Regions from separate parts of the Stenotrophomonas sp. TWI819 genome, predicted to be linked through region 2. Evidence: riboswitches for the same ligand, from Rfam matches in the RefSeq annotation. Region 2 holds a riboswitch; the other holds the start of a gene.
The links. Region 2 has a riboswitch for glycine ahead of ABE463_RS07805 (trimeric intracellular cation channel family protein). Riboswitches for the same ligand answer to the same signal wherever they lie in the genome.
Positions count from the first base shown of each region.

Region 1: linked by a shared signal. The riboswitch ahead of gcvP (aminomethyl-transferring glycine dehydrogenase) and the one ahead of ABE463_RS07805 (trimeric intracellular cation channel family protein) in region 2 are both predicted to bind glycine.

Region 1 covers NZ_JBDJKY010000007.1:150,255-160,215, reverse strand. Annotated here, with positions in the region: gene ABE463_RS11725 (AraC family transcriptional regulator) at 50-760, shown strand; gene ABE463_RS11720 (amino acid permease) at 836-2,233, shown strand; gene gcvP (aminomethyl-transferring glycine dehydrogenase) at 3,017-5,896, opposite strand; glycine riboswitch at 5,986-6,087, opposite strand; gene ABE463_RS11710 (multidrug effflux MFS transporter) at 6,368-7,591, shown strand; gene ABE463_RS11705 (hypothetical protein) at 7,664-8,050, shown strand; gene ABE463_RS11700 (M2 family metallopeptidase) at 8,193-9,961, opposite strand, start outside.
Region 2 covers NZ_JBDJKY010000004.1:264,237-274,197, forward strand. Annotated here, with positions in the region: gene ABE463_RS07790 (efflux RND transporter permease subunit) at 1-140, opposite strand, end outside; gene ABE463_RS07795 (MdtB/MuxB family multidrug efflux RND transporter permease subunit) at 137-3,244, opposite strand; gene ABE463_RS07800 (MdtA/MuxA family multidrug efflux RND transporter periplasmic adaptor subunit) at 3,241-4,356, opposite strand; gene ABE463_RS07805 (trimeric intracellular cation channel family protein) at 4,611-5,228, opposite strand; glycine riboswitch at 5,321-5,412, opposite strand; glycine riboswitch at 5,421-5,514, opposite strand; gene ABE463_RS07810 (GIY-YIG nuclease family protein) at 5,559-5,828, shown strand; gene ABE463_RS07815 (ribonuclease E inhibitor RraB) at 5,915-6,259, shown strand; gene ABE463_RS07820 (NAD(P)/FAD-dependent oxidoreductase) at 6,260-7,552, opposite strand; gene ABE463_RS07825 (NYN domain-containing protein) at 7,715-8,476, shown strand; gene ABE463_RS07830 (hypothetical protein) at 8,486-8,689, opposite strand; gene ABE463_RS07835 (glutathione S-transferase) at 8,791-9,411, shown strand; gene ABE463_RS07840 (primosomal protein N') at 9,447-9,961, opposite strand, start outside.

The DNA.
Region 1 (9,961 bases), on a different contig from region 2:
GCCCGGGCGGGTATCCTTGACCGGGTGTCCTTCTGTCTTTCCCCGCCGCATGCGCGTTGAACCTGCCGACATCGAAGCCCTGTTTGATGCGATCCCGGACGTCCTGTTCTTCATGAAGGACTGCGACGGGCGCTATACGCACATCAACCAGACCATGCTGCGTCGGCTGGGGCTGAAATCCCGCAAGGACGTGATCGGGCGCACTGCAGCGGAGATCTACCCGACCGGGCTGGGCGCCGATTACGCCACCCAGGACGAGCAGGTGCTGGCCGGCAAGGTCATCGAGAACCTGATGGAGCTGCATCTGTTCGCCAACCGCGAGCCGGGCTGGTGCCTGACCTGCAAGCGGCCGCTGGTGGTGGACGGGCAGATCCGCGGGCTGATCGGGATCTCGCGCGATCTGGGCCAGAAGGACAGCCTGGGCACGCAGTACGAACAGCTTCGCCTCGCGCTGGCGCATCTGAATGCGCATTACGCCGAGAACGTGCGCATGCAGACCCTGCTCGACATCACCGGGTTCTCGCTGTCCAAACTGGAGCGCACCTTCCGCAAGGTGTTCCAGATGACCCCGCAGCAGGTGCTGACCCGGCTGCGCATCCAGATGGCGGTGCACCTGCTGCATGGCCCGGACAGCATCGCCAGCATCGGCCAGGCCTGCGGCTTCACCGACCAGAGCGCGTTCACCCGCAAGTTCAAGGCCGAGGTCGGGCTGTCGCCGCGCGCCTACCGCGCCCAGATCAGCGAGCGCGCGGCCGCCTGAGCCGGGGTGGGGCTTGTGGCCTATGCCGTCGCGCGGCCGACAGGGTATGGTGTCGCACTTGTTGCCCGCCAATCGATTCCGATGCCCGCATCCCAGACTCCGGCTCCTGCCACTCCGCCCGCCGATACCCGCCTCGGGCACGCGCTCAAGCCCCGCCAGCTGATCATGATGGGCCTGGGCAGCGCGATCGGCGCTGGCCTTTTCCTCGGCTCCGGGGTGGGCGTCCAGGCCGCCGGACCGGCGGTGCTGCTGTCGTATCTCGTCGCCGGCGCGCTGGTGATCATCGTGATGAACGCGCTTGGCGAAATGGCCGCGGCCAAGCCGACCAGCGGCGCGTTCTCGGTCTACGCCGCGGACGCCATGGGAGCGACCGCCGGTGCCACGGTCGGCTGGCTGTGGTGGGTACAGCTGGTGATCGTCATCGCCGCCGAGGCGGTGGGGGCCGCTGGGCTGCTGGCGACGGTCTGGCCGGCGATCCCGGTCCCGATGGCCGCGCTGGCCTTCATGCTGTTCTTCACGGCGATCAACCTGCTCGGGGTGAAGAACTTCGGCGAGTTCGAATTCTGGTTCGCGATCCTCAAAGTGGCTGCGATCATCGGCTTCATCCTGATCGGCGTGGCCCTGCTGATGGGCTGGCTGCCGGACGTGGCCTCGCCGGGCCTGCGCAACTTCACCGAGCACGGTGGCTTCATGCCCAAGGGCCTGGCCGGGATCGGCGCGGCGCTGCTGGTGGTGGTGTTCGCCTTCGGCGGTACCGAGATCGTGGCGGTGGCTGCGGCCGAGACCGAAGATCCCGAGCGCAGCATCGCCCGCGCGATCCGCACCGTGGCGTGGCGCATCCTGGTGTTCTACATCGGCTCGCTGAGCGTGATCATCGCGGTGGTGCCGTGGACCAGCGAGGCGCTGAAGTCGCCGTTCGCTGCCGTGCTGGAAGCGGCCAAGATTCCGGGCGCGGCGACGGCGATCACGCTGATCGCGGTGATCGCGCTGCTGTCGGCGCTCAATGCGAATCTCTACGGCGCGTCGCGGATGATGTACTCGCTGGCGCAGCGCCGTGAGGCGCCGGCCGTACTGGGCTGGACCGATCCGCGCCAGGTGCCGATCATCGCGGTGCTGGCCAGTGTGCTGTTCGGTTTTGCGGCGACGGTGATGGAGCTGGTGTTCCCGGACAAGGTGTTGCCGGTGCTGCTCAACATCGTGGGCTCGACGTGTCTGTTGGTGTGGACGATTTCGTTGTTGTCGCAGTTGATTCTGCGCCATCGTGCGAACCGGGATGGGACGCGGTTGCCGTTCCGGATGGCGGGGTATCCGTATCTGACGGTGATCGGGTTGGGGGTGTTGGCGTTGATTTTCGGTCTGTTGTTGTCCGAGGCGCATACGCGGTTGCAGTTCCTGTCGATGGCGGCGCTGACGGCGGTGATTGCGGCGAGTAGTGAGATTGCGCGTCGGGTGCGTGCTGGTCGGGGCAGCTGACAGCCAGCAGCCAACGGCCAACAGCCAACAGCCAACAGCCGCAGGTTTGAGCCTCCGCTCGCCTGGGCGGGCACGGGTGGGTTGCCGGGACCCGCTGCAAGTACGTCCATGTAAGCTCGTATGCCGCCATCCATGGCGGCATACGGTCCCGCCAACCCACCCGTGCCCACCCTTTGACAGGGGGCTGGTGGGCAATGGGACGTCAAAAGCAGAACGCAGAACGCTGCCGAGCTGGTGCTGGGATGTTCGATGCAGTGATGCTGGCAACACAACACAACACAACACAACAAAACACAACACAACACAACGCTCAAAGCTCAAAGCTCAAAGCTCAAAGCTCAAAGCTCAAAGCTCAAAGCTCAAAGCTCAAAGCTCAAAGCTCAAAGCTCAAAACTGAATGCGCAATGCGTACTTAGCACTCAGCACTCAGCATTGAACGTTGGGCGCCCAAGCTGATGCTATGGACAGTCATCCGATGAGTGCATGAGGTGTTAGTGCTCGCCTCCGTTGCACGGCGATCGCGTTTGCTTTTTCAGAGGCAGCCGATCCACTGTCGAGGGCGGGGGTGTGTGGGTTGGCGGGACCGTTGGAGCGGCATGGATGCCGCTCACGAGCCTCCAGGGACGGATTTACGGCGTGTCCCGCGGACCCGCACACTCCTGCCATGCCACAGGGTCTCGCCGACGTTGATCTCGGCCGGTGCGCCAGATTGTGGGGGCATGAGGCAACACAAAAACGGCCCGCTTGCGCGGGCCGTCTGCTGTTGCGTCAGGGTAGGGAGGCTTAGACCTCCACGCCCTCGTCTTCCTTGTACGCATCGACCGGGATGCAGGCGCACATCACGTTCTTGTCGCCGTAGACGTTGTCCACGCGCGCCACCGGCGGCCAGTACTTCTGCTGGCGCAGGCTGGCCAGCGGGAAGGCCGCCAGCTCACGCGGGTAGGCATGGGCCCACTCGCTGGCCGAGACCGCCGTGGCGGTGTGCGGGGCGTGCTTGAGCGGGTTGTCCTCGCGGTCCAGACGGCCGTCTTCGATCGCGGCGATTTCCTCGCGGATCTGGATCATCGCGTTGATGAAACGGTCCAGTTCGTGCAGCGATTCGCTCTCGGTCGGCTCCACCATCAGCGTGCCGGCGACCGGGAAGCTCAACGTCGGGGCGTGGAAGCCGAAATCGATCAGACGCTTGGCCACGTCTTCGGCGCCGATGCCCGAGGTCTTCTCCAGCGGTCGCACGTCCAGGATGCACTCGTGCGCCACCAGGCCGTTGCGGCCGGTATACAGGGTCTTGAAGTGCGGGGCCAGGCGCTTGGCGATGTAGTTGGCGTTGAGCAGGGCCACCTGGGTTGCCTTGCGCAGGCCGGCGGTGCCCATCAGCGTGATGTACATCCAGCTGATCGGCAGGATCGAGGCGCTGCCGAAGCTGGCCGCGCTGACCATGCCGACATCGCCTTCGCCGCCCAGCACCTTCGGCAGGAACGGGGCGAGGTGCGACTTGACCGCACACGGGCCGACGCCCGGGCCGCCGCCGCCGTGCGGGATGCAGAAGGTCTTGTGCAGGTTCAGGTGTGACACGTCCGAGCCCCACTTGCCGGGCTTGGCCACGCCGACCAGGGCGTTCATGTTGGCGCCGTCGGTGTACACCTGGCCACCGTGCTGGTGCACGATCTCGCAGATCTCCACCACTTCTTCCTCGAACACGCCGTGCGTGGACGGGTAGGTGATCATCAGCGCGGCCAGGCGGTCGCTGTACTTCTCCGCGTTGATGCGGATGTCGTCCAGGTCGACGTTGCCGTTGGCATCGGTCTTGGTCACCACGACCTTCATGCCGCACATCTGGGCCGAGGCCGGGTTGGTGCCGTGCGCCGAATCCGGAATCAGGCAGACGTCGCGATGGCCTTCGCCGCGCGAGCGGTGGTAGGCGCGGATCGCCAGTAGGCCGGCGTACTCACCCTGCGCGCCGGAGTTCGGCTGCAGGCTCACCGCGTCATAGCCGGTGCACTCGACCAGCATCGCTTCCAGGCCGTCGATCAGTTCCTTGTAGCCGGTGGCCTGATCGGCCGGGGCCAGCGGATGGATGTTGGCGAATTCCGGCCACGTCACCGGGATCATCTCGGCGGTGGCGTTGAGCTTCATGGTGCAGCTGCCCAGCGGGATCATGGTGCGATCCATCGCCAGGTCCTTGTCCGCCAGCGAGCGCAGGTAACGCAGCAGTTCGTGTTCGCTGTGGTGGGTGTTGAACACCGGGTGGGTCAGGAAGTCGCTGGTGCGCACCAGAGCGGCCGGCAACGCATCGGCGGTGGCCGCATCCAGTGCATCCACGTCGACCGTGGCACCGAACAGCTGGCCGAGCGCGACGATGTCGGCGCGGGTGGCGGTTTCGTCCAGGCTGATGCCGACCGCATCGCTGTCGATCGCACGCAGGTTGATGCGCGCCGCCGCAGCCTTGGCGTGGATCGCCTTGGCGTCCACATCCTTGACGTGCAGGGTGTCGAAGAAGTGCTCGCCCACGTTGACGCCGACGCCGCGCAGTGCGGCGGCCAGGATCGCGGCCAGACGGTGGGTGCGACGGGCAATGCGGGTCAGGCCTTCCGGGCCGTGGTACACGGCATACATCGAGGCCATCACCGCCAGCAGCACCTGGGCGGTACAGATGTTGGAGGTCGCCTTCTCGCGGCGGATGTGCTGCTCGCGGGTCTGCAGCGTCAAGCGGTAGGCAGCGTTGCCCTGCGCGTCGACAGAGACGCCGATCAGGCGGCCCGGCATCGAGCGCTTGTAGGCATCGCGGCAGGCCATGAAGGCGGCATGCGGGCCACCGAAGCCGAACGGCACGCCGAAGCGCTGCGAGTTGCCGACCACGATGTCCGCGCCCCATTCGCCGGGGGCGGCGATCAGGGTCAGCGCCAGCAGATCGGTGGCCACGGCGACCAGGCCACCGCGCGCGTGCACGGCATCGGCCAGCGCCTTGTAGTCGCCGATATGGCCGAAGGTATCCGGGTACTGCAGCAGCACGCCGTAGGCTTCGGCTTCCATCGCCTCGGCCGGGGTGCCCACGCGCAGCACGATGCCCATCGGCTCGGCGCGGGTGCGCAGCAGTTCCAGCGTCTGCGGGTGCACGGCGTCGTGCACGAAGAAGGTATCGGACTTCGACTTGGCCGAGCGCTTGGCCAGCGTCATCGCTTCGGCGGCGGCGGTGGCTTCATCCAGCAGCGAGGCGTTGGCGATCTCCATGCCCGTGAGGTCGGCGCACAGCGTCTGGAAGTTGATCAGCGCTTCCATGCGGCCCTGCGAAATCTCGGCCTGGTACGGGGTGTAGGCGGTGTACCACGCCGGGTTTTCCAGCACGTTGCGCAGGATGACGTTCGGGGTGAGCGTGCCGTAGTAGCCCTGCCCGATGAAGGTGCGGAACACCTGGTTCTTGTCGGCGATGGCGCGGATTTTGGCCAGTGCCTGCACTTCGGTCAGCGACTCGGGCAGGTCCAGCGGTGCCGGCGATTTGATCCCGGCCGGGACAATCGCATCGGTCAGCGCGTCCAGCGAGGCGTGGCCGACCACGTCGAGCATCTGCGCGATTTCAGCGTCGTTGGGGCCGATGTGGCGTTCGACGAACGCGTGGCTGTGTTCAAGCTCGCGCAGGGAGGGGGTGTTCTGGGACATGGCTGGCATCTCGGAGAGTGGGCACGCACGTTCGGAAGGCGGCCGGGGCCAGGGCGCGTCGCGGGCGACAGCGATCCACCGGACCTTGCGGTCTTCCTGGGTGCCCCTCTGTCCTTTTGCCTGAGAGTTTGGAAGCGCGCATCTGCGGACTTCGTGCCCCTTCGGCGCCGGCACTCGCCGGTCTCTCCAGAGTTTTGATGCGGGTGGTATCGGGCCTGAGCGATTACGGGCGTTGCGCCTTCGGCAGCGGGTGTCCGCTTCTCCCACCATGTAGCGGGGCGATTATAGCCCAGCGCTTCGGCCCACTGGGCCTTTCCGGCACCTGAATACGGGGGCGCATGGACGCCTGAAACCGCCGCCGGGCATGGTGCCGGGGTCGGCAAAGGCCTATGATCAACGGATCCTCGTATTCATCTGGCGCCGCCCGTTCCGGGCCAGGCGCCCGCCGTGCAGTGCGCATGGCCGCTGACGGAAGCCCGCATGACGCCCGCCTCACCTTCGACCCGCCGTCTGGCCCTGCTGCTTGCAGGCCTGGCGATGTTCGGTCCGTTCTCGATCGACACCATTTTCCCGGCCTTCCTGTTGCTGGGCGAGCGCATGCAGGTGGACCAGGTCGCGGTGCAGCAGACCATCAGCGTCTACCTGCTGTTCTATGGCCTGATGAGCCTGGCGCACGGCCCGCTATCGGATGCCTTCGGCCGCAAGCGGGTGATCATCGGCGGGCTGGTGTTGTTCATCGGCGCCTCGATCGGCTGTGCGCTGTCGCGGGACATGACCACGTTGCTGGTGTTCCGCGCACTGCAGGGCGTGACTGCCGGTGTGGGTGTGATCGTCGGCCGCGCCGTGATCCGCGATCTGTACCACGGTGCCGACGCGCAGCGCTTGATGAGCCAGGTCTCGATGATCTTCGGCGTGGCCCCGGCGATCGCCCCGATCATCGGTGGCTGGATCCTGCTCGGCGGCGGCGACTGGCCGCTGATCTTCTGGTTCCTGGTGCTGTTCGGCGTGGTCCTGCTGCTGGCCACGGGCAAGTGGCTGCCGGAAACCCACCCGGTCGAGGCGCGCACGCCACTGTCGATGCGTGAACTGCTGCGCAGCTATGCCCGCATGGGCTCCAACGCGCGCCTGCTGCGGCTTTCGGCTGCCGGTGCGCTGAATTTCTCCGGCATTTTCCTGTACATCGCCTCGGCGCCGGTGCTGGTGATGCAGCACCTCAAGCTGGGCGAGGGCGGTTTTGCCTGGTTGTTCATTCCGACCATCGGCGGCATGACGATGGGCTCGTTCCTGTCCGGGCGGATGGCCGGGCGGATCCTGCCGCAGCGGCAGATCGCGATCGGGTTCGGTCTGTGCGCAGTGTCGGCCCTGCTCAACATCACCTACGTGCTGTCCGTGCAGCAGATCGCGCTGCCGTGGGCGGTGATGCCGATCTTCCTGGGCGGCGTGGGCATGGCGCTGATCTTCCCGGTGCTGGCGCTGGCGGTGCTGGACATGTACCCGCACCAGCGCGGCCTGGCGTCCTCGATGCAGATGTTCATCCAGCTGATGATCAACACCGTCGTGGCCGGTGTGGTCTCGCCGATGCTCAGCAGCAGTCCGGTACATCTGGCGTTGGGCTACATGGGCTTCTTCGCACTGGGCGGCTCGTTCTGGTACTGGGAGCGGTATTGCGAGCGCCGCCGCGAAGTACTGACGCCCATCGAGTAGGCCACGCAGCTGGCGGGACCATCAGGACCCGTGCGGTATCCTTTGCCCTTTCATGCAGTCCGGAAGTCCCTGATGTCGACCACCTCCAAACTGCGCCGCGACATCCGCCGGCGCCGTGAAACCCAGGCCGCCAACCGCGAGCAGGCCGCCACCCCGCCGGTTGAGCCGCACGCAGAGCTGCGCGATCAGCAGCGTACGCTGCTGGCCGGCATCGTCCGCCGCGACGGAGAATGGGTGCTGGGGATGGATGGCCGCATTGCCGGTCAGACGCCCAGCGCGGCGCGGGTACTGGCCCTGATCATGCAGGCCGCCGAACTGCACGAGCGGCAGGGCACCCCTGTCCGGCTGGTGTACTCGGATGCGTTGAAGGATGCCGCGCACGCCGAGGCCAAGGCCGATGGCATGGATTTCGAGCAGTTCAAGACCGAGCTGGCGGCTGCCCTGAAACCCAAGTCGTAGCGCTACGCCACGCGTGGTCGCACGTGCTCCCGGCCCATCGAGGCCGGACGCAGGCCAAAGCGTCACGGACAAAAAAACCGGCCTTTCGGCCGGTTTTTTCGTTGCGGGCTGTGGCCGGGCAGGGCCCGGCCCAACCCACGGGTTACGGTGCCGCGGGCGCCGTCGGTGCGGCCGGGGCCGCAGCGGTGGCAGGCGGCACCTGCCACCCACACATCTGGCCCTGGTTCTGCTGCTTGAGCCATTCGTTGACCGGGGTGAAGTACTCGATCATCGGGCCGGCATCGAGCTTGTCGCCGCCGGTGATTTCCTTCAGCGTGGCCTGCCACGGCTGGCTGGCGCCCTTGCTCAGCATTGCCCAGAACTTCTGGCCGGCTTCCTTGTTGCCGTAGAAGCTGCACTGGTGCAGCGGGCCCTTGTAGCCGGAGGCATCGCACAGGCCCTTGTAGAACTGGAACTGCAGGATGCGCGCCAGGAAGTAACGGGTGTAGGGGGTGTTGCCCGGCACGTGGTACTTGGCACCCGCGTCGAAGAACTCCTCACCGCGTGCGCTGGCCGGCGCCACACCCTGGTACTTGGCCTTCAGGTCCCACCACGCCTGGTTGTAATGGTCCGGGGTGATCGAGCCATCGAACACACCCCAGCGCCAGCGGTCGATCATCAGGCCGAACGGCAGGAACGACACGCCGCTCAGGGCCATGCGCATCTGCGCGTTGATGGTCGCCTCGCGGCTTTCCTGCGGGGTATCGACCAGGCCGATCGAGTTGAGGTACTGCGGGGTCATCGCCAGCACGATGGTGTCGCCGATCGCTTCATGGAAGCCATCGTTGGCACCGCCCTGGAACAACGGCGGCAGCGGGTTGTAGGCCAGGTCGTAATAGATGTGGCCCAGCTCGTGGTAGATCGTGGTGAAGTTTTCTTCGTTCGGCTTGATGCACATCTTGGTGCGCACGTCGCCTTCCATGTTCATGTCCCACGCGCTGGCGTGGCAGACCACATCACGGTCCAGCGGCTTGATGAACTGGGTCTTGTCCCAATACGACTTCGGCAGTGCAGGCATGCCGAGCGAGACATAGAAGTCCTGCGCGCGCTCGGTCATCTGCTTGGCGGTGCGCAGTTCGGCTTCACGCTGCGCCTTGTACAGCGCTTCCACGTTCGCGCCGCTGCCGGCCTTGGCCAGTGCGCCACTGAGGTTGGTCTGATACTGCTTTTCCAGTGCGGCGGTGATGTCCAGGTTGCCGGCACCGGGATACGGCTCCAGCTGGTCCCACAGGTTGGACCAGTCCTGCTGCCACATGTTGCCGGTCAGGTGCGCGGCGATCAGGCCGCCGTTGACCTCGGCTTTGTCCTTGCCGTACGTACCATCGAGCTTGGTACGGGCATAGCAGTGCAGCTGCTCGTACATCGGCTTGACCTGGTCCCACAGGCGGTCGGTTTCCGGGCCGATCTGGTCGGCGGGCATGTCATAGCCGCTGCGCCACATCTGGCCGGCATCGGCGAAGCCCATTTCCTTGGCGCCTTCATTGACCAGGCTGACGAAGCGTTCGTAATCGGCGCGCATCGGCTTGGTGGTGCCGTGCCAGCCCTGCCAGGCGTCGAGCTGCTTGTCGTAGTCGCGGCTGCGGGCGAGGACCTGTTCCAGATCGCCGAGCTGGCGGCAGGTCTGCGGGTTGGCTTCATCGGTGCAGTATTTGCCGGAGCCATAGGCGCCTTCCATGCGGCTGGCGATGCGGGTCAGCTCGGAGAGCTTGGCCGGGTCGCGCGGGGCGGGCATGGAGGTCATCAGCTTGAGCAGGTGGATCTGGCGCTTGGTGTCTTCGCTCATCGGCTGGCCGTCGTACTGGCCAGCCTGGGTGATCCAGCCATTGAGGACGGTGAGCCAGCGTTCGTTGGCCTTGGCCGCGACGCGCTCGG
Region 2 (9,961 bases):
GGGTAGTCGACCTGCGGCAGCGGCGCGACCGGCAGCAGGCGCAACCCGAGCAGGCCGGCCAGTACCACCGCCACTGCCAGCAGCACGGTGGCGACGGGATGCTGCACGAACCAGCCGATCGCCCGCGACAGCGGGCTCACGCCAGCGCCTCGTCAGCCTTGTCGGTCACCGGCGCGGGGCGCTGGCGGAAGCGGTCGAAGAACAGGTAGATCACCGGCGTGGTGAACAGGGTCAGCACCTGGCTGACGATCAGCCCACCGACCATCACCAGGCCCAACGGCTGGCGCAGCTCGGCGCCCGAGCCACTGGCGAACATCAGCGGGATCGCGCCGAACAACGCGGCCAGCGTGGTCATCAGGATCGGGCGGAAGCGCAGCAATGCGGCCTGATGGATGGCCTGGCGCGGCGCCATGCCGTGCTCGCGCTCGGCCTCCAGCGCGAAGTCGATCATCATGATCGCGTTCTTCTTGACCAGCCCGATCAGCAGCACGATGCCGATCACCGCGATCAGGTCCAGGCTGCGCCCGCTCACCAGCAGGGCAAGCAACGCGCCCACCGTGGCCGAGGGCAGGGTGGAGAGGATGGTGATCGGGTGGATGAAGCTCTCGTAGAGCACGCCCAGCACCAGGTACATCACCACCACCGCGGCCAGCACCAGCCACAAGGTGCTCGACAGCGAGGCGCGGAACGCATCGGCCGCGCCCTGCAGGCGAAGCTCTACGCTGGCCGGCAGGCCGATCGCGGCGCGGGCGCCTTCGATGGCATCCACCGCTTCGCCCAGCGATGCCTCCGGGGCGAGGTTGAACGAGAACGTCACCGCCGGGAACTGGCCGACATGGTTGATCAGCAGCTGCGCGGGGCGCTGTTCGATCCGCGCGATGCCGCCCAGCGGCACCTGCCGACCATCCGGGCCGGTGACGTGCAGGCGTGCGATCGCATCCGGGCCGAAGGCCACGTCCGGGCGCGCTTCCAGCACCACGCGGTACTGGTTGGCCTGGGTGAAGATGGTCGAGATCTGGCGCTGCCCGAACGCGTCGTACAGCGCATCGGCGATGGTCTCCACGCTGATGCCCAGGCGCGCTGCGGCGACCCGGTCGATCACCACATGTGCCTGCAGCCCTTGGTTCTGCAGATCGCTGGCGACGTCGGCCAGTGCCGGTGCCTGCTGCAGATGCTCGAGCAGGCGCGGCGCCCACGTCTCCAGCTGCGCGATATCCGGGCTGGTCAGAGTGAACTGATACTGGGTACGGCTGATCCGGTCCTCGATGCCCAGTTCCTGGACCGGTTGCAGATACAGTTTGATGCCCGGGACATGCGCCACGCGCTGCTGCAGCCGCGCGATGATCGCCTGTGCATCGGCAGCGCGCTGTGCGTGCGGTTTCAATTCGATCAGAAGACGCCCACTGTTGAGGGTGGCGTTGTTGCCGTCCACGCCGATGAACGAGGACAGGCTGGCCACGTCCTCATCTTCCAGCAGCGCCGCCGACAAGGCCTGCTGGCGCTGCGCCATCGCCTGGAAGGAGATCGACTGCGGCGCCTCGCTGATGCCCTGGATCAGCCCGGCATCCTGCACCGGGAAGAAGCCCTTGGGCACCCACACGTACAGCAGCGCTGTCAGTACCAGCGTGGCGACAGTGGCGGCCAGCATCAACGGCTGGCGCTGCAGCACCCAATGCAGCTGGCGATCATAGACCGCCACGACGCGGTCGAACGGGTCGCCCTGCTGGGCCGATTCCTGCCCATCGGCATCGCGACGGGTCGCATGGCCGGCCTTGAGCAGGCGCGCGCACATCATCGGCGTCAGCGTCAGCGAGACCAGCAGCGAGATGCCGATCGCCACCGCCAAGGTGATCGCGAATTCGTGGAACAGCTTGCCGACCACGTCGGCCATGAACAGCAGCGGGATCAACACGGCGATCAGCGACAGGGTCAGCGAGATCAGCGTGAAGCCGATCTGCCTGGCACCCTTCAGCGCTGCCTGCATCGGCGTGGCACCGCGCTCCAGATGACGGGCGATGTTCTCCAGCATCACGATCGCATCGTCCACCACGAAACCGGTGGCGATGGTCAGCGCCATCAGCGTGAGGTTGTTGAGCGAGAAGCCGGCCAGCAGCATCACCCCGAACGTGCCGACCAGCGACAGCGGGACCGCGATGCTGGGAATGATCGTGGCCGGGATGTTGCGCAGGAACAGGAAGGTGACCATCACCACCAGTGCGATCGCGATCAGCAGCTCGTGCTGCACGCCACGGATCGAGGCGCGGATCGATTCGGTGCGATCGCTGAGGATGGCCACATCCACACCGGCCGGCAGCGAGGATTGCAGCTGCGGCAGCAGCGCACGCACCTGGTCGACCACGGCGATCACGTTCGCGCCGGGCTGGCGCTGGATGTTGATCAGCACCGCCGGGGTGGTGCCCGACCACGCGGCCAGCTGGCGGTTCTCGGCGCCATCTTCGATGGTGGCGACATCGCCCAGACGCAGCGGTGCGCCATCCTTCCAGGCCAGGATCAGGGCGCGGTACTCGGCCACCGAGCGCATCTGATCGTTGGCATCGAGCATGATCGCGCGGGTCGGCCCGTCGAAGCTGCCCTTGGGCATGTTGACGTTGGCCGTGCCGATCGCGGTGCGGATGCTGGCCATGCTCAGCCCGTTGGCGGCCAGCGCGGACGGATTGACCTGGATGCGGACCGCCGGGCGCTGCCCACCAGCGAGGCTGACCAGCCCGACCCCAGGCAGCTGCGAGAGCCGCTGCGCCATGCGGGTATCGACCAGATCGTGCACCTGCGGCAGCGAGAGGCCCTGCGAGGTCACTGCCAGGGTCAGGATCGGGGTGTCAGCCGGGTTGACCTTGCGGTACACCGGCGGCACCGGCAGATCGTCGGGCAGGAAGCTGTCGGCGGCGTTGATCGCGGCCTGCACTTCCTGCTCGGCCACGCCGAGCGCGACCTCCAGCGAGAACTGCAGGGTGATCACCGACGCGCCGCCGGAGCTGGTCGAGGACATCTGCTTCAGGCCGGGAATCTGCCCGAGTTGCCGTTCCAGCGGCGCGGTGACCGCGCTGGTGGTGACGTCCGGGCTGGCGCCGGGATACAGCGTGGTGATCTGGATGATCGGGTAATCGACCTGCGGCAGTGCCGCGACCGGCAGCAGGCGATAGGCCATCACGCCGGACAGCAGCAGCGCCACCATCAGCAGCGTGGTCGCGACCGGGCGCTCGATGAAGGGGCGCGAGAGGTTCATGCGCCGGTCCGCGGCGGGTCCTGCTCCACCACCTCGACCTTGGCGCCTTCGCGCAGGCCGTCGATGCCTTCCACCACCACGCGCTCGCCCGCCTTGAGGCCTTCGCGCACCGAGACGCGTTCGCCATCGGCCGGGCCGAGCACCACGGTGCGCAGCGACGAGGTGTCATCGGCCGCGATCACGTAGACGTAGCTGCCCTTGCTGCCGAACTGCACGGCGGCATTGGGAATCACCACCGCATCACTGCTGCTGACCTGCAGGCGCACGTTGACGAACTGGTTGGGGAACAACGATTCATCCGCGTTGGCGAACTGCGCGCGCAGTTTGAGCGTGCCGGTGGCGGTATCGATGCGGTTGTCCAGGCTGGAGAGCACGCCATCGCCCAGCGCGGTGCGCTCCTCGCGGTCCCAGGCTTCCACGGTCAGCTGCGGATTGGCGCGTGCGGCAGCCACCACCGCCGGCAGGTCCGGCTCGGGCACGGTGAACAGCACGCTGATCGGGGTGGTCTGGGTGATGGTGGCCAGCGGCTCGGTATCGCCACTGCGCACCAGGTTGCCGACATCGACGTTGCGCAGGCCCATACGCCCGGCCACCGGTGCGGTGATGCGGGTGTACTGCAGCTGCAGGCGTGCTTCATCCACCGCCGCCTGGTCGGTCTGGCGACGGCCCTGCAGCTGGCGCACCTTGCTCTGCTGATCACTGAGGTCCTGCGCGGAGACGAAGTGCTTGCTCTGCAGTTCGGCGAAGCGCTTGAGCTGGCTTTCGGCATTGTCCAGCTCGGCCAGGTTCTGCTGCTGGGTGCCCAGCGCACGCGAGAGCTGCACCTGGAACGGGCGCGGATCGATCTCGGCCAGCAGCTCGCCGGCGGTGACGTGCTGGCCCTCGGAGAATGCCAACCGAAGCAGTTCGCCATCCACGCGGCTGCGGATGCTCACCGTATGCAGCGGGGTCACCGTGCCCAGCGCTTTCAGGCGCACCACCAGATCTTCCTGCGTCGCAGTGGCCACACGCACCGGGGTCGGCTGCGGCCCCCCGGACGGGCCGGCGGCGGGGGCGGGCGCGAGCAGTTTCCATGCAGCGATGGCGGCCAGGCCGACAGCGGCAGCGATCAACAGCGGTGTGACCAAACGACGGCGAGACGACGGGGGCGTTGAAGCGGACATACGCATCCTGCGCACCCTCCACCGGAGCAGTGCGTCCATGGGGACCGGCCGACGGCGGCAGGTCAACGGGGGAGAGGGTGTCTGGCGGGGCAGCGGGTGGTACACCGCCGCGTGGCTGGATGCCGTTCGAATGGAACGGGAGCGCCATGATACAGGGCCGGGCCGCTCAAGCTCCCGTGACCTTGGTCATGCCCGCGGGTGCGTCAATGCACCTCGTCGCGGTACACGAACTTCGGCATTTCCCACTTGAAGTGGATGGCCAGCAGGCGGAACAGGAAGCCGCCGCCCAGGCACCACAGCGTGGCGGCGTTGAGTGACACGCCGAGTTCCAGCAGGGTCAGGTAGGCCGCACCGGTGAGCAGGGTGATCACGGCATACAGTTCTTTCTGGAAGATCAGCGGCACCTCGTTGCACAACACATCGCGCAGCACGCCGCCGAACGCACCGGTCAGCATGCCGGCGATCAGGATGATCGGCACGGTGTGCCCGCCTTCGCGCGCGACCGCGCACCCGATCAGAGTGAACGCGATCAGGCCCAGGCCATCGAGCACCAGGAAGGTGCGCCGGAAGTGATGCATCCAGCGCGCCACCCAGGTCGCGATCAGTGCTGCGCAGATGGTGAAGCCCAGGTACTCCGGGTGCTTCACCCAGCCCAGCGGGTAGTGGCCGAGCACGATGTCGCGCAGCGAGCCGCCGCCGAGCGCGGTGACGCAGGCGATGATGACCACGCCGAACAGGTCCATGCGGCGGCGGCCGGCCGACAGCGCGCCGGTCATGGCTTCGGCCGAGATGGCGATGAGGTAGATCAGGGAGAGCAGCATGGGGGGGCTCCGGGAAACACGTCAGGCGGGGACGGAAACGCGCACGCATCACGCCAGCGCCGCTGCACTGTCGTGGGGTGGGATTCCGTTGCCGCTCCCGCTGTCCTTTTGCCTGAGAGTTCGGTGGCCAAGGCCACGTGCCCCTTCGGCGGGTCATTGAAGACCTCTCTCCAGATCGGCGTGTCGGATGCATGGTTGGTGGCTGTGCAGCCACCGGCCTGAGCGATTATGGGAGCCTGCGCCTTCGGCGGGCGCCAGCGCGGCGCCTCTCTCCTGCATCCGGGGCGGATTCTAGCAGCCGCCGGGCCCGTGCCGGGGGATAATCCCGGTATGCCCGCTGAACCCGCCCTCTGGTACCTGTACCTGCTTGAATGCCGCAACGGCAGCTATTACGCCGGCATCAGCAACGACGTGGACGCACGCTTCCAGGCCCATCTCGCCGGCAAAGGGGCGAAATACACGCGGGCCAACCCACCGGTGAAGGTGCTGGCGATGCGCGCCTACCCGGACCGCGCGGCCGCGTCGAAGGCCGAGTGGCAGCTCAAGCGGCAACCGCGCGAGCGCAAGCTGGCGTGGCTGGCGCTGCCCGATCCCACGTAGCCGCGCGTGCGGGTTGTTCGGGCCTTCGTTGGCGGCATACCATCGACCCTCGTTCGTTGATCCGCTTGCCCAAGCCCTGGAGTGCCATGTCCCGCGATCTGTCGTTGTACCCGGAAGATGAGAATGGCGATGTGCTCTGGAACATGCTGCAGGATGGCGACGATCTGTCGATTCCGCGCGAGGTGGATTTCGCGCTGATCTTTCCGACCCAGGATGTGGCGATCGCCTTCGCCGTGCACCTGCTCAAGAACGACCAGAAGGTGTCCTTCGCCGCCTACGAGGGCAACGACGACTACCCCTGGCAGGTGGTGGTGCATCCGCTGATGCTGCCGACCCACCAGAACATCGCCGGCTTCGAAGGTCTGCTGGCCAGCGAGGCGGTCTCCTACAGCGGCCAGGTGGATGGCTGGCGATGTCTGTCGCAGGGATGATCAGGGCGTGGGCGGTCGTTTCGGCCGGCGATCGTCCTGTGCATCACCGAAGATGATCCGTGCGCTGCGCTGGTAGCTCCAGTACGCCACCGCCCAGTTCAACAGCACCACCACGCGGTTGCGGAAGCCGATCAGGAAGAACACGTGCGCGGCCAGCCAGAACCACCAGGCCAGCACGCCGGAAAGCTGCAGCCGGCCGAGGTGGACGATCGCCGCCATGCGGCCGATGGTCGCCAGGTTGCCGAAGTCCTGGTATTTGAACGCACCCGGCGCGGGCTTGCCGGCCAGGCGTGCCTGGACGGTGGTGGCCACGTGCTTGCCCATCTGCTTGGCCGCCGGCGCGACGCCGGGCACCGGCTTGCCGTCGGCCTGGGTCAGTGCCGCCAGGTCACCGGCAACGAAGATCTCCGGGTGGCCCTCCAGGGTGAGGTCAGGCTGCACCGGCACGCGGCCGGCGCGGTCCAGTGGTACGTCCAACGTACGTGCCAGCGGTGAGGCGGCGACACCGGCGGCCCAGACCACGGTGCGGGCCTCGACGAAGCGCTCGCCGAGCTGGAAGCCTTCGGCAGTGATGTCGCTGACCGGCGTGCCGGTGAGCACTTCCACGCCCAGCTTTTCCAGCTGCCGCCGCGCCTTGAGCGAGAGCACCTCGGGGAAGGTGGACAGCACGCGCGGGCCGGCTTCGACCAGGCGGACCTTGGCCGAGGCGGGATCGATATGGCGGAACTCATTGCGCAGCGTATGCCGTGCGATCTCGGCCAGGGTGCCGGCCAGTTCCACGCCGGTGGGGCCGCCACCGACCACGGCGAAACTCAGCCACGCCGCTTTGCGCGCGGGATCGGGTTCGGCCTCGGCACGCTCGAAGGCGAGCAGCAGCTTGCGGCGCAGCGCGATGGCATCGTCCAGCGTCTTCAGGCCCGGCGCATCGGCGGCCCATTCGTCGTGGCCGAAATACGCGTGGGTGGCGCCGGTGCACAGCATCAGGGTGTCGTACGTAATCTGCGTGCCATCGGCCAGCGTCGCGGTGCGCGCGGCCTTGTCGATGTCGGTCACTTCGCCCAGCCGCACTTCGACATTACGCTGGTGACCGAGGATGTGGCGCAGCGGTGCGGCGATATCCGGCGCGGACAGGCCTGCGGTGGCCACCTGGTAGAGCAGCGGCTGGAACAGATGATGGTTGCGACGGTCCACCAGGGTGATGCGCACGTGCGCCGAGGCGAGGGCACGGGTGGCCCAGAGGCCGGCAAAACCGCCACCTATGATGAGCAGGTGGGGCGTGGGATCGCGGGTCATGCTTCACTCCTTGGCGGGCGCCGGCGGGGGGCGGCGCAGGTCGTCTCGTGATGCGGCCCATGGTCGCACGTGAAGCGCGATGTTCACGTCGATGGCCGATACTGGGTTCAGGGGCCATCGCGCTTGCCCGATGGCCGATCCGATCCTGTCCAGGAGACCGAGATGTCCGAACCGGAAAAGCGCATCGCCCTGTTGATCGATGCCGACAACGCGCCCTCATCCAAGATTGATGCGGTGCTGGCCGAAGTGGCCCGCTACGGCGTGGCCAATGTCCGCCGTGCCTACGGCAACTGGAAGAGCCCGCGGTTGAAAGGGTGGGAGTCCGTGCTGCACGAGTACGCGATCCGCCCCATCCAGCAGTTTGCCTACAGCCGCGGCAAGAACGCCTCGGACATGGCGATGGTGATCGACGCGATGGACATGCTGTACGCCCGCAATCTGGATGGTTTTGCGATCGTCTCCAGTGATGCCGACTTCACCCCGCTGGTGATGCGCCTGCTGACCGACGGGGTCAAGGTGTACGGCTTCGGCGAGAAGAAAACGCCCGAGCCATTCGTCAACGCGTGCTCGAAGTTCACCTACATCGAAGCCCTGGGGCAGCCGCATGCGGCCGATCAGGAGGTGGAGCAGGACAACGAGGAAACCCGCCCGCGCAAGAGCGGCCCGGAGCTGCGCAATGACACCCGCCTGGTGCAGATGCTCCGGCGCGCGGTGACCTCGGCCGAAGCCGAGGATGGCTGGTCACACCTGGGCCCGGTCGGCAGCCAGATCGGCAACCAGGCCTCGTTCGATTCGCGCAATTACGGGTACGGCAAACTCAGTGATCTGCTGGCCGCGACCGGTTTGTTCGAGATGAAGAAGGACGGCAAATCGACCTATGTGCGCGCGCTGCCCAAGAAGAGTGCGGCCAAGGCGACGAAGTAAGCGCTGGCCTCAACGCAGCAGCGCGGCCAGCGGGCGGGCCGTGCTGCCGTTGAAGCCATCGGAGAAGCCTCGCACGGCGTCAGGCAGCATGCCGCTGGCCAGCAGCAACAGCGCGGCGCTGAGCAGCAGATTGCGATGGTGGCGGCGATAACCGACCACCAGGGCACCGATGCCGGCAACGAGCAACACGATTTCGAGTGCGTAGAGGATCATTGTTTTTCATCCATGACATGACGGTGGGCCCGCCGTTGGGCGTATCGTAGCGGCACCGCGCGACCCCGCTGCCGCGCATCGAACGATACGGGAATCCGATCATGCTGAACATCTGGGGCCGTCGCAATTCCAGCAACGTGCGCAAAGTGCTGTGGTGTGCCGAGGAGATCGGCGCGCCTTACGAGTCGATCGAGGTCGGCGGTGCATTCGGTGGCACGCAGTCGCCGGAATACCGGGCGATGAATCCGAACGGGCTGGTGCCGGTGATCGAGGACCAGGGCCTGCCGCTGTGGGAATCCAACACGATCGTGCGCTATCTCTGCGCGCGCTACGCGCTGGGCACGCTGTACCCGGAAGACGTGGTGGCGCGCGCGCAGTCGGAGAAGTGGATGGACTGGACCACCTCGACCTTCGCCGGCGTGTTCCGCGATCTGTTCTGGGGCACGTTGCGGACCGCGCCCGCTGATCGGGATGAGGCGCGCATCGCTGCCGCACTGGTGCGCTCGGGCGAGTTGCTGGCGATGGCCGATGAGGCCTTGTCGCGGCAGCCGTATCTGTCCGGCGAGCAGTTCGCGATGGGCGATATCCCGCTGGGTGCCTTCATCTATGCCTGGTTCGAGATGCCGATCCAGCGGCCGGACCTGCCGCACCTGGCCGTCTGGTACGAGCGGTTGAAACAGCGGCCGGCGTATCAGCGCGGGGTCATGACCGCGCTGACCTGAGCGGCCGTGCCGACCCACGGTCGGCACCTACCGGCCTAGTACAGATCCATCGGATCCACATCCAGCGACCAGCGCACCTTGCGTGCCTGCGGCAGCGCGGAGATCTGCGGCGTCACCTGATCCAGCACGCCATGCAGTGGGCGTCGCGCGGGTGAGGACAGCAGCAGCTGGGTGCGCTGGTAGCCGGCGCGGCGGGGCATCGGTGCCGGCATCGGGCCGTAGCGTTCCACCGCGGCATCGTCGGGAATCAACGCGCGCACCGCACTGAGCATCGCGTTGGCATGCTCCACCTGCTGCGCTTCGGCACGCAGCAGCGCCAGGTGCGCGAACGGCGGGAAACCGGCCGCTTCGCGCTGCTGCAGTTCCGCCTCGGCAAAGGCGTGATACCCACCGTTGACCAGCGTCTCCAGCAGCGGATGCCCCGGGTGGTGGGTCTGCAGCCAGACCTCGCCGGCATCCACCGCACGCCCGGCGCGGCCGGCGACCTGGATCAGCTGCTGCGCGAGTTTTTCACTGGCGCGGAAGTCGGCCGAGAACAGGCCTTCATCGA